DNA from 2 places in the Microbacterium sp. A93 genome. Region 2 is predicted to be linked to the other one. Evidence: riboswitches for the same ligand, from Rfam matches in the RefSeq annotation. Region 2 holds a riboswitch; the other holds the start of a gene.
What was found. Region 2 has a riboswitch for glycine ahead of gcvT (glycine cleavage system aminomethyltransferase GcvT). Riboswitches for the same ligand answer to the same signal wherever they lie in the genome.

Region 1 (5,005 bases), on a different contig from region 2:
GGACTCGTCTGAGGGCTCCATGATGTACGGCAGTACACGGAATCCGCTTCCCGATGACTGCGTGGACTGCGTGGCGGTGACAGCCGTGGCATCCTGCGCTGTGGCAACCGGGGTGGTGGCGCCGGCCGGGGTGACGGCCACGGTGCCGACCAGCACGGCGGCGGCCAGGAGGCCGAGGCCGACACGGCGGACCGGACGGTGGGGAGGGTGGGCGCGGAGATGCATGGGTTCCTCTGCGGTGGTGCGGGCGGGCGGGTGACCACGCCAGTGTCTCGTCCACAGGCGACGAGAGGGTGGCCGCCGGGTGTCCGGCAGGCGGCCGCCGGGCGCAAGGTGACGACGCCAGGTCACGACGGTGGGGGTGCCGTCACTTTGCGCCTGAGGGCTGAGGGCTAAGGGCTGAGGGCTGAGGGGCGCGGAGTGCCTAGGGTGAGGGGGTGACTACCGAGACGACGTCCTCCCGGGGCCCCACGGGACTGATGGGCCTGTTGTGGATCGCAGTGTGGGGCTTCTCCGGATTCTTCCTCAGCTACTCGACCATGGTGCCGATCGGCCTCGCCCGTGGTCTGAGTGCCGTGACCGGCGGCACCCTGTTGACGGTCATGATGCTCAGCGTGATCGTGGTGCAGCCGGCGGCGCCCGTCCTGCGGCAACGCTGGGGTCCGCGCCGGACCGTCGGGACGTCCCTGCTGCTGATGGCCGCCGGGCACGGGGCGAGCCTGGTCATCCCCCATCCCGTGGCGGCACTGCTGGTGACCGGACTGGCCGTCGGATGCGGTTTCGGGATCCTCGTGGTGGTGGCGACGGCGGCCGTCCCCCTGGTCTCGCAGCCCGGCCGGGCGGGCCGGGCCCTGGGGCAGTTCGGTGCGGCGACCTCCGGTGCCGCCGCCGTGGGCGCCCCGTTGGGCCTGTGGTTCAGCGGGGTGGTGCCGTTGGAGAACTTCCGTCTCGCGGCCGCCGTCTGCGTGCTGCTCGCGTTCGTCACCCTGCGGGGGATCCCGGACCGGGTCGCGGGCGCCACCGCCCCCAGCGCCAGCACCGCGGAAGGCGAAGCGGGGCAGGGGGGTGCGGCCCGCGCGTCGGGCACGGGTTCCGAACCGGCGGCCACGGGGTGGTGGGCCGCACTGGGACCGGTGCTGCTGCCGTTCCTGGTCAGCATGGCCGCCTACGGCCTGGTGATTGCCTTCGGACCGGGCGGAGACACCGCACACCCGGCCGTGTTCATCGCGACCATGCAGGCGGCCTCCGTGGCGGGGCGCTGGGTCTCCGGATCACTGACGGACCGGCTCGATCCCACGGCGGTCTACACGGCCGGGATCGCGATGACGGCGGCTGGCCTGGTGGCCGTGGCCCTGACGGAGCCGCCGTGGCTGTTGGCCGCCTGCCTGGTGCTGATGGGTGTGGGGATCGGCACCGTGCAATCGGCCAGCCTGGTCATGGCCTTCGCCCGGGCCGGCAGCCACGGTCAGGCCAGCGTCGGTTGGAACATGAGCTTCGACACCGGCCTGGGCCTGGCGGGGGTGTTCGGCGGGGTGGGGTTCACCTACCTCGGGTCCGGGATCACCTTCGCCGGGGTGGCCGGCCTGATCCTGCTCGCGGGGATCCCGCTCTGGCTCAGTCGAGCCCGATGAGGATCCGGGCCGCTCGGTGTCGTCTCATGACGAGGCCGGTCAACCAGAGGACCAGTCCGGGCCAGCCCCAGGACAGCGCCAGTCACCACCCCACGCCCACGTCAGCCGGCCTTCTGGTGTCCAGCGCCGGATTCTGGGACGGGCCCCCGGCACCCCGGCCGTCATCGAAACCCCTGCCCGGCGGCGGGATCTGTCCGGTTGTGCCAGACTGGGCGCACGTCAGGCACCCCGCGCGGGAGAGCGCCGTGACCCGTCGTCGGTCGGCCGGAAGGTCCGCCGCGGTACGGGATCACAGCCGCCGAAGGAGCAATTTCTCCCCGAGAATCTCTCAGGCCCCGGTACCGCGCAGGGCATGGCGACTCTGGAAAGCTCCGCGGGGCCAGCGGCCCCCGGACACCGACGGTGCAAGCACGTATCCTCCAGATACGGGCGGAATCTCTCAGGTCCATGACAGAGCGGGGAGGTACCGATCCGTGCCCACCGCGCCCTGGAGGAGACCCCATGAACGCCAGCTACGCCCCCGACGCCACCACGCCGACGCCCACGCAGACCGTCCCGCCGGCCATGAGCCAGCGCCACGAGCCGCGGGACACGGCCTCAGCACCGTTCACCAGCCGTCACATCGGCCCCCGCCCCTCGGACGCCGAGCACATGCTCTCCGTGCTGGGCTTCGACTCCCTCGCGGATCTGGTGGACGCCGCCGTCCCGGCGGACATCCGCCAGGACACCCCGCTGAACCTGCCCCCGGCCCTGACCGAGGCCGCCGTCCTGGAGGACCTGCGGGCGATCGCGAACCGCAACATCGTCAAGACCCAGATGATCGGGCAGGGCTTCTTCGACACGGTGACCCCGCCCGTGGTGCTGCGCAAGGTGCTCGAGAACCCGGCCTGGTACACCGCCTACACCCCCTACCAGCCGGAGATCTCCCAGGGCCGTCTGGAGGCCCTGCTGAACTTCCAGACCATGGTCTCCGACCTCACGGGGCTGGAGATCGCCAACGCCTCCATGCTGGACGAGGCCTCCGCCACGGCCGAGGCCGTACTGCTGATGCACCGCGCCAACAAGAAGTCCGCCAGGACGGCGTCAGGCGGCATCACCCTGCTGGACGCCGACCTCTACCCGCAGACCCGCGCGGTCATCGAGGGCAGGGCCCGGGCTCTGGACCTGGACGTGCGCACCGCCGACCTCACCTCCGGCCTGCCCGCCGAACTCTCCGCTGAGCTGGAGGAGAGGGGCCTGTGCGGCATCGTGCTGCAACAGCCCGGAGACTCCGGGCGGATCCACGACCACACGGCGGTCATCGCGCAGGCCAAGGAGCATGGCGCGATGGTGACGATCGCCGCCGACCTGCTCTCCCTGGCCCTCATCACCCCTCCGGGCGAGCAGGGCGCGGACATCGCCGTCGGCACCACCCAGCGCTTCGGCGTCCCGCTGTTCTTCGGCGGGCCCCACGCCGCCTACATGGCCGTGCCCAAAGGCCTCGAACGTCAGCTGCCCGGCCGCCTGGTGGGTGTCTCCCAAGATGCCGCCGGCCGCCCGGCCTACCGCCTGGCCCTGCAGACCCGCGAGCAGCACATCCGCCGTGAGAAGGCCACGTCCAACATCTGCACCGCCCAGGCACTGCTGGCCATCACGGCCTCCATGTTCGCCGTCTATCACGGCCCGGAGGGCGTGAGAGCGATCGCCGAGCACGCCCACCGCCAGGCCTCCCGCCTGGCCGCCGCCCTGGAGTCCTCCGGGTTCACGCTCACCCAGGACGCGTTCTTCGACACGGTCCAGGTCTCCGTGCCGTCCCTGGCCCGCACCGTGGTCACCGCCGCGGAGGCGGCCGGGGTCAACCTGCGCCTCGTGGACGTCGGGACCGTTGGCATCTCCTGTGACGAGACCACCACGGACGAGGACCTCGTGGCCGTGCTCTCGGCCTTCGGCGCCCCGAGCCAGTCCTTGGACGCCGGCGGCGCGCAGGCCGGCAGTCACCCCCAGAAGGACGACGCCGGCCGGTCGGCCTCGGCGCGTATCCCCGCCTCCCAGCGGCGCAGCAGCGCGTTCATGACCCACCCGGTGTTCAACACCTACAAGTCCGAGACCCAGATGCTGCGCTACCTCAAGCGCCTCTCCGGCTACGACCTGGCTCTGGACCGCACCATGATCCCGCTGGGTTCGTGCACCATGAAGCTCAACGCCACCGCGGAGATGGAGTCCATCTCCTGGCCCGAGTTCTGCTCCATCCACCCCTTCGCACCGGACCACCAGACCGAGGGATGGCGCTTCCTGCTGGGCGACCTCGAGGAGAAGCTGGCCGAGATCACCGGATACGCGGCGGTCTCCGTCCAACCCAACGCCGGTTCGCAGGGTGAATATGCGGGCCTGCTCGCGATCCGCCGCTATCACCTGGACCAGGGTGAGGGCGAGCGGGACGTCTGCCTGATCCCCGCCTCCGCCCACGGCACCAACGCCGCCTCGGCGGTGCTCGCCGGACTGAAGGTCGTGGTGGTGGCCACCGCATCGGACGGCACCATCGACTCGGAGGACCTCGCCGCCAAGATCGAGGCGAACGACGGCCGGGTCGCGGCCATCATGATCACCTACCCCTCCACGCACGGCGTCTATGACGCGGACGTGCGGGAGGTCTGCCGCACGGTCCACGAGGCCGGCGGCCAGGTCTACATCGACGGCGCGAACCTCAACGCCCTCGTCGGCCTCGCGCAGCCGGGCCAGTTCGGCGGGGACGTCTCCCACCTGAACCTGCACAAGACCTTCTGCATCCCCCACGGCGGCGGCGGCCCGGGGGTGGGCCCCGTGGCCGTGGCCGAGCACCTGGCGCCCTACCTGCCCAGCGCCGAGCGGCCGATCACCTCAGCTCCCTACGGCTCGGCCGGCGTCATGCCGATCTCCTGGGCGTACCTGTACCTGATGGGCGCCGAGGGGCTCACGGACGCCACCCGCCACGCGCTGCTGAGCGCCAACTACGTGGCCAAGCGGCTCGGGGACAAGTTCCCCATCCTCTACACGGGCGAGACCGGGCTCGTGGCCCACGAGTGCATCCTGGACCTGCGCGAGCTCACCGCGACGTCCGGTGTCACCGCGGAGGACGTCTGCAAAAGGTTGATCGACTACGGCTTTCACGCCCCGACGCTGGCGTTCCCGGTGGCGGGAACGCTCATGGTGGAGCCGACCGAGTCCGAGGACCTGGCCGAGATCGAGCGCTTCATCGACGCCATGGTCTCCATCCACGCCGAGATGGAGGCCACCACGCCCGACACCCTGGATGCCTCCGTGCTGCGCAACGCCCCCCACACGGCCGAGGTGCTCACTGCGGACGAGTGGGACCGTCAGTACCCGCGCTCGCAGGCGGCGTACCCGGTGGACTCGCT
Region 2 (5,005 bases):
TCATCGAGCGGTTCACGCGATTACGGGAGGCGAAGCCACGCAACTCGGCGAGCGCTTCGGCCTCTGTGGCAGCCGGCGGGATCACCGACGTCCCTGAGGCAGAGGTGTAGATCGACGCAGGCACGGCGCTGCGCATCAGCGTCTCGAGAGAGGAGGAGGCATCGGAGGTATCGACGCCGAGAGCTTCCAGCATGGTGCGCTGGGTCTCGGCGGTCGTTCCGATATGGCGATCGGCGAAAGTGGTCACTGCGAAATCAACCCTCGGTCAGGGCGACGTATGCATCACGATCGAGCAGCGCGTCAGCGGCGCCATCGGTGATCGAGATCTTGATGAGCCAGCCACCTTCGAAAGGCTCTGCGTTCACGAGCGACGGGTCATCTACGACGGCGTCGTTGATCTCGGTGACGGTGCCGACCAATGGTGCGTATAGCTCGCCGACCGATTTGGTCGACTCGATCTCGCCAACGACCGTGCCGGCGGTGAGCTCGGTGCCGACCGCGGGGAGCTCGACGAACACGACATCGCCGAGCTTGTCTGCGGCGTAGTCGGTGATGCCGATGGTGGCGACACCATCAGAGATGGAGAGCCACTCGTGCTCCTCGGTGTACTTCAGCGTGTTGAGATCAGTCATTTCTTCCTCCGGTAGAAAGGCAGGGCGGTCACAGTTGCGGGGATCTTCGTCCCCCGCACATCAAGGAACACGGTGGATCCCGCTTCAGTAAAAGTGGGATCGATATAGGCCATCGCGATCGGGTGGCCAAGAGTGGGGCTGAGCGCACCGCTGGTGATCTCGCCGAGGACCGTGCCGTCTTCGGCGACAACGTCATAACCGGCGCGGCCGGCACGTTTGCCCTCGGCTGCGAGGCCGACGAGCACCCGTGCACCCTCGGCGGGCGCTGCCTCCGACTTACCGACGAACGAGTCCTTGTCGGATGCCACGACGCGGCCGAGGCCGGCCTGCGCAGGCTTGATTTCACGCGAGAGCTCGTGCCCGTACAGCGGCATACCTGCCTCGAGACGAAGCGTGTCGCGGGCGGCAAGTCCGGCAGGAACGAGGCCGTGCGTCGCTCCGGCGGTGAGTACGGCATCCCAGACTACGGCGGCGTCTTCGCTGCGCACGAGCAGCTCGAAGCCGTCTTCACCGGTGTAACCCGTGCGCGCGATGAGCACCGGCTGACCGTTGTAGCGCGCGGAGGCCCAGGCGTAGTACTTCTGCTCGACCCACGGGATGCTGACCTCTGTGATGCCTTCGGTCGCAGCGACGATCGCCTCAGCGGCCGGCCCCTGCACTGCCAGCAGTGCATAGTCGTCGGAGACATCCGCAACAGCCGCGTCGAAGTCGTTGGCCCGCTCGGCGAGCGCTGCGGCGACGGCATCCCGGTTTCCGGCGTTGGAGATGATCAGGAAGCTGTCGTCACCGAGCCGATAGACGATCACGTCATCGATGATGCCGCCGGTCTCGGCGAGCAACAGCGAGTACTTCGCCTTACCGATGACCATGGTCGACAGACGCCCGGCGAGCGCGAAGTCCAGATATGCCGCAGCATCCGCGCCATCGACGGTGAACTCGGCCATATGCGAGATGTCGAAGAGACCGGCTGCCTGGCGCACCGCGTGGTGCTCGGCAAGGTCGGAGGTGTAGCGCACTGGCATCTGCCAGCCACCGAAATCGGTGAAGGATGCGCCGAGCGACTCGTGTCGCTCGCGAAGAGGGGTGAAGCGGGCCTCAGCCATGGAGTTCTCCCGGATGGATCGGAAGGATGCCGTACGGAATGCACGGTATCCGAGAACTCCCCCTCTGTCATAGGCCTGAGAGTTTCACCGCCTGCAGAGCGCAGGAAGCTTTCACCGTCGGCGGATGCGTGAGCATCACTTTTCAGAGCGGCCTGACCGGCGCGGTACGCGTTACCTGAGAGATTGGCGGGGAGGCTTGCTCCTTCGGTGCTCGGCCGAATACACCGAGGCTCTCCCGCACAGGTCATGGGGCCTGTCTTCAGTTGTGCCTCCCATCCTACCCGTTGCGAGCGGGCGCTCGTGGCTCACAGTTTGCGTGAAACAGAGCCACGCGCGCCCACTCGCAACCTTGGGAGGGAAAAACTAGAGGGCGAGCTCGGCTCGCACCTCGTCGCGGAGGCGGCCGAAGTTCTCGGGCTCGGGGGCCGCACCCAGCAGCGTCTTCGTGTAGTCGTGCTGCGGGTTCAGGATCACCTCATCGGAGGGGCCCCGTTCGACGATGTCGCCGCGATACATGACGAGAATCTCGTCACTGAAGTGCCGAGCGGTCGCCAGATCGTGCGTGATGTAGAGCACACCAAGTTGCGATTCGCGCTGCAGATCGGCGAGCAGATTCAACACACCGAGGCGGATGGACACGTCAAGCATCGACACAGGCTCATCCGCCACGATGAAGCGCGCGCCAGGCGCGAGGGCACGGGCGATCGCGACCCGCTGGCGCTGACCGCCGGAGAGCTCGTGCGGACGACGCTCCGCATAGCTCTCCGCCGGCGTCAACTGCACCCGCTCGAGCAAGTCCAACGCGCGTGCGCGCACCTGCGCCGCCGACAGCTCACGGTGATGGATCCGCAGCGGCCGCTCCAGGTGGTGGATGATCGTGTGGAACGGGTTGAGAGACGCGAACGGATCTTGGAAGACCATCTGCACGTCAGAACGATAGCGGGCCAGCTCCCGCCCGTGCGTGCCGCTGGGCCGGCCATCCATCAGGATCTCCCCGGATGTCGGTGTCTCCAGCTTCATCAGCATCCGCGCGATCGTGGACTTTCCGCTGCCGGATTCCCCGACGAGGGCGACAGTCTTGCCTGGCTCCAGCGTGAAGGAGACGTCCTTCACCGCGTGCAGGGTCGTCGTCTTGAAACCGGAGCGGAGCCGGAAGTCTTTGGTCAGGTTCCGCGCTTCGAGAGAATAGTTGCTCATCGTTGCACCTCCGTGATGATGGATGCCGAGGCTGAATTGTCGACGGACCCAGTGACCGCCCCCGACCGCACGAACCCGCCGCGCTCGCCGCGCAGACTCGGAAAGCTGGAGAGCAGCTTCTTCGTGTACTCGTGCTGCGGTGTGCGGAAGATCTCCTCCGCCGTCCCCTGTTCGACGATCTCGCCCTGCAACATCACCGCGATCCGGTCACTGATCTCGATGAGCATCGGCAAATCGTGGGTGATGAAGATCACTGCGAAACCGAGTCGTTCACGCAGCCGCATGATCTCTCGGATGATGCCTCGCTGCACGACCACATCAAGCGCGGTGGTCGGCTCGTCCATGATCATCACCTGCGGATCCAGTGCCAGCGCCATCGCGATCATCACGCGCTGGCGCATTCCGCCGGACAGCTCGTGCGGGAAGCTCGTCAGACGTGCGGGGTCCACACCGACGAGTCGCAGCAGCTCCTCCGACCGCTCGGTCTTCGCACGGCGACTCATGCCTGGACGGTGCGTGTCGAAGATGTCGAAGAGCTGCGCCTTCACGCTGATCACCGGGTTGAGCGAGTTCATCGCCCCCTGGAACACCATCGAGATCTTGTCCCAACGGAACGCGCGCAGCTGTTCGTCCTCCAGTCCTACGATGTCGATGTCGGTACCGGATCGATCATGGAAGGTGATCTCCCCGCTCGTCAACAGCGCCGGAGCCTTCAGGAGCCGATTCAGCCCATAAGCGAGGGTGGTCTTGCCGCAGCCGGACTCTCCCGCGAGACCCAGGATCTCGCCGCGGTGCAGGGTGAGCGAGACGTTACGCACGGCCTTGACCGGCGGATCTACCTCGTACTCGATGGATACGTTGTGTGCAGTCAGAACTGCTTCGGGGGCGGTCACGCGGTGACTCCCTTCGTCTTTGCTACCTTGCGCACGCGTCGAGCAGCATCTGGGGCGTTGCGTAGCTTCGGGTTGATGATCTCGTCGATGGAGAAGTTGATGAGCGACAGCCCGCAGCCGAGCAACGCGATCAGGATGCCCGGTGGGATGAACCACCACCATGCTCCGGTGCCCAATGCTTGCCCGGACTGGGCGTCGTTAAGGATCGTGCCCCACGTGATCGAGTCCGTAGCACCGAGTCCGAGGTAGGAGAGCCCGGCCTCACCGAGGATCGCGAAGATGATCGCGAAGAGGAATTGTGCCGCCAGCAGCGGCAGCAGGTTCGGCATGATCTCCACCAGGATGACGCGGATCGACCGTTCGCCGGCGACCTTGGATGCGTAGACATAGTCGCGGCTGCGCAGCGAACGCGCCTGCGTGCGCAGCACCACCGCGGAGCCCGCCCACGAGGTAATGCCCAGCACACCGGCAACCAGCAACCAGCTGCGGGTGTCGAAATAGGTGGCGATCACCATCACCAGCGGAAGTCCGGGGATGACGAGCATGATGTTCGTGACGAGGGAGAGCACCTCGTCTTTCCACCCGCCGAGGTAGCCGGCGAGGATGCCGAAGAAGATCGACAGCACGACGGCGATGCCACCAGCGACGATGCCGATCAACAGCGAACCCTGTGTGCCATGTGCCAGCTGTGCGAGCACGTCGTAGCCGAGCTTCGAGGTGCCCAGCAGGTGCTCCATGTTCGGTGGCTCGAGTGCCGGGTTCTTGGAGTTGCGTGGACTCTGCGTGAGCATCGGCCCCAGGATTCCGAAGAGGACGATGCCGACCACCAGCACAATACCGATGACGAGCTTGATCGATGGCCGCGGCAGCATCGCACGGAATCCGCCGCGGGTGCGCCGCTGTGTGACGAGCACGGAGGTATCAGGCGCGGACGATGCCACCGTGCCGGTGATAGGGCCGCCCTCGACCTCAGAAAGTCGGGTTTCAGACATTGTGACGAGCCCTCGGGTCGATGAAGCCGTAAACGAGGTCCATGATGAAGTTCGCCGCGAGAACGGCGATCGTGATCACCAGGAACACACCCTGCATGAGCGCATAGTCGCTGTTCTGCACTGCTTGGAACATGAGCTTGCCGATGCCAGGGTAGGTGAACACCTGTTCCATCACGATGGAACCGGCG

Region 1: linked by a shared signal. The riboswitch ahead of gcvP (aminomethyl-transferring glycine dehydrogenase) and the one ahead of gcvT (glycine cleavage system aminomethyltransferase GcvT) in region 2 are both predicted to bind glycine.

Annotation. Positions count from the first base shown of each region.
Region 1 covers NZ_JBPXMT010000002.1:180,532-185,536, reverse strand. The annotation lists gene ACSU1G_RS05125 (S-layer homology domain-containing protein) at 1-225, opposite strand, end outside; gene ACSU1G_RS05120 (MFS transporter) at 438-1,631, shown strand; glycine riboswitch at 1,855-1,985, shown strand; gene gcvP (aminomethyl-transferring glycine dehydrogenase) at 2,196-5,005, shown strand, end outside.
Region 2 covers NZ_JBPXMT010000019.1:54,206-59,210, reverse strand. The annotation lists gene gcvP (aminomethyl-transferring glycine dehydrogenase) at 1-193, opposite strand, end outside; gene gcvH (glycine cleavage system protein GcvH) at 255-632, opposite strand; gene gcvT (glycine cleavage system aminomethyltransferase GcvT) at 629-1,735, opposite strand; glycine riboswitch at 1,790-1,887, opposite strand; glycine riboswitch at 1,888-1,983, opposite strand; gene ACSU1G_RS33365 (ABC transporter ATP-binding protein) at 2,099-2,932, opposite strand; gene ACSU1G_RS33360 (ABC transporter ATP-binding protein) at 2,929-3,825, opposite strand; gene ACSU1G_RS33355 (ABC transporter permease) at 3,822-4,817, opposite strand; gene ACSU1G_RS33350 (ABC transporter permease) at 4,810-5,005, opposite strand, start outside.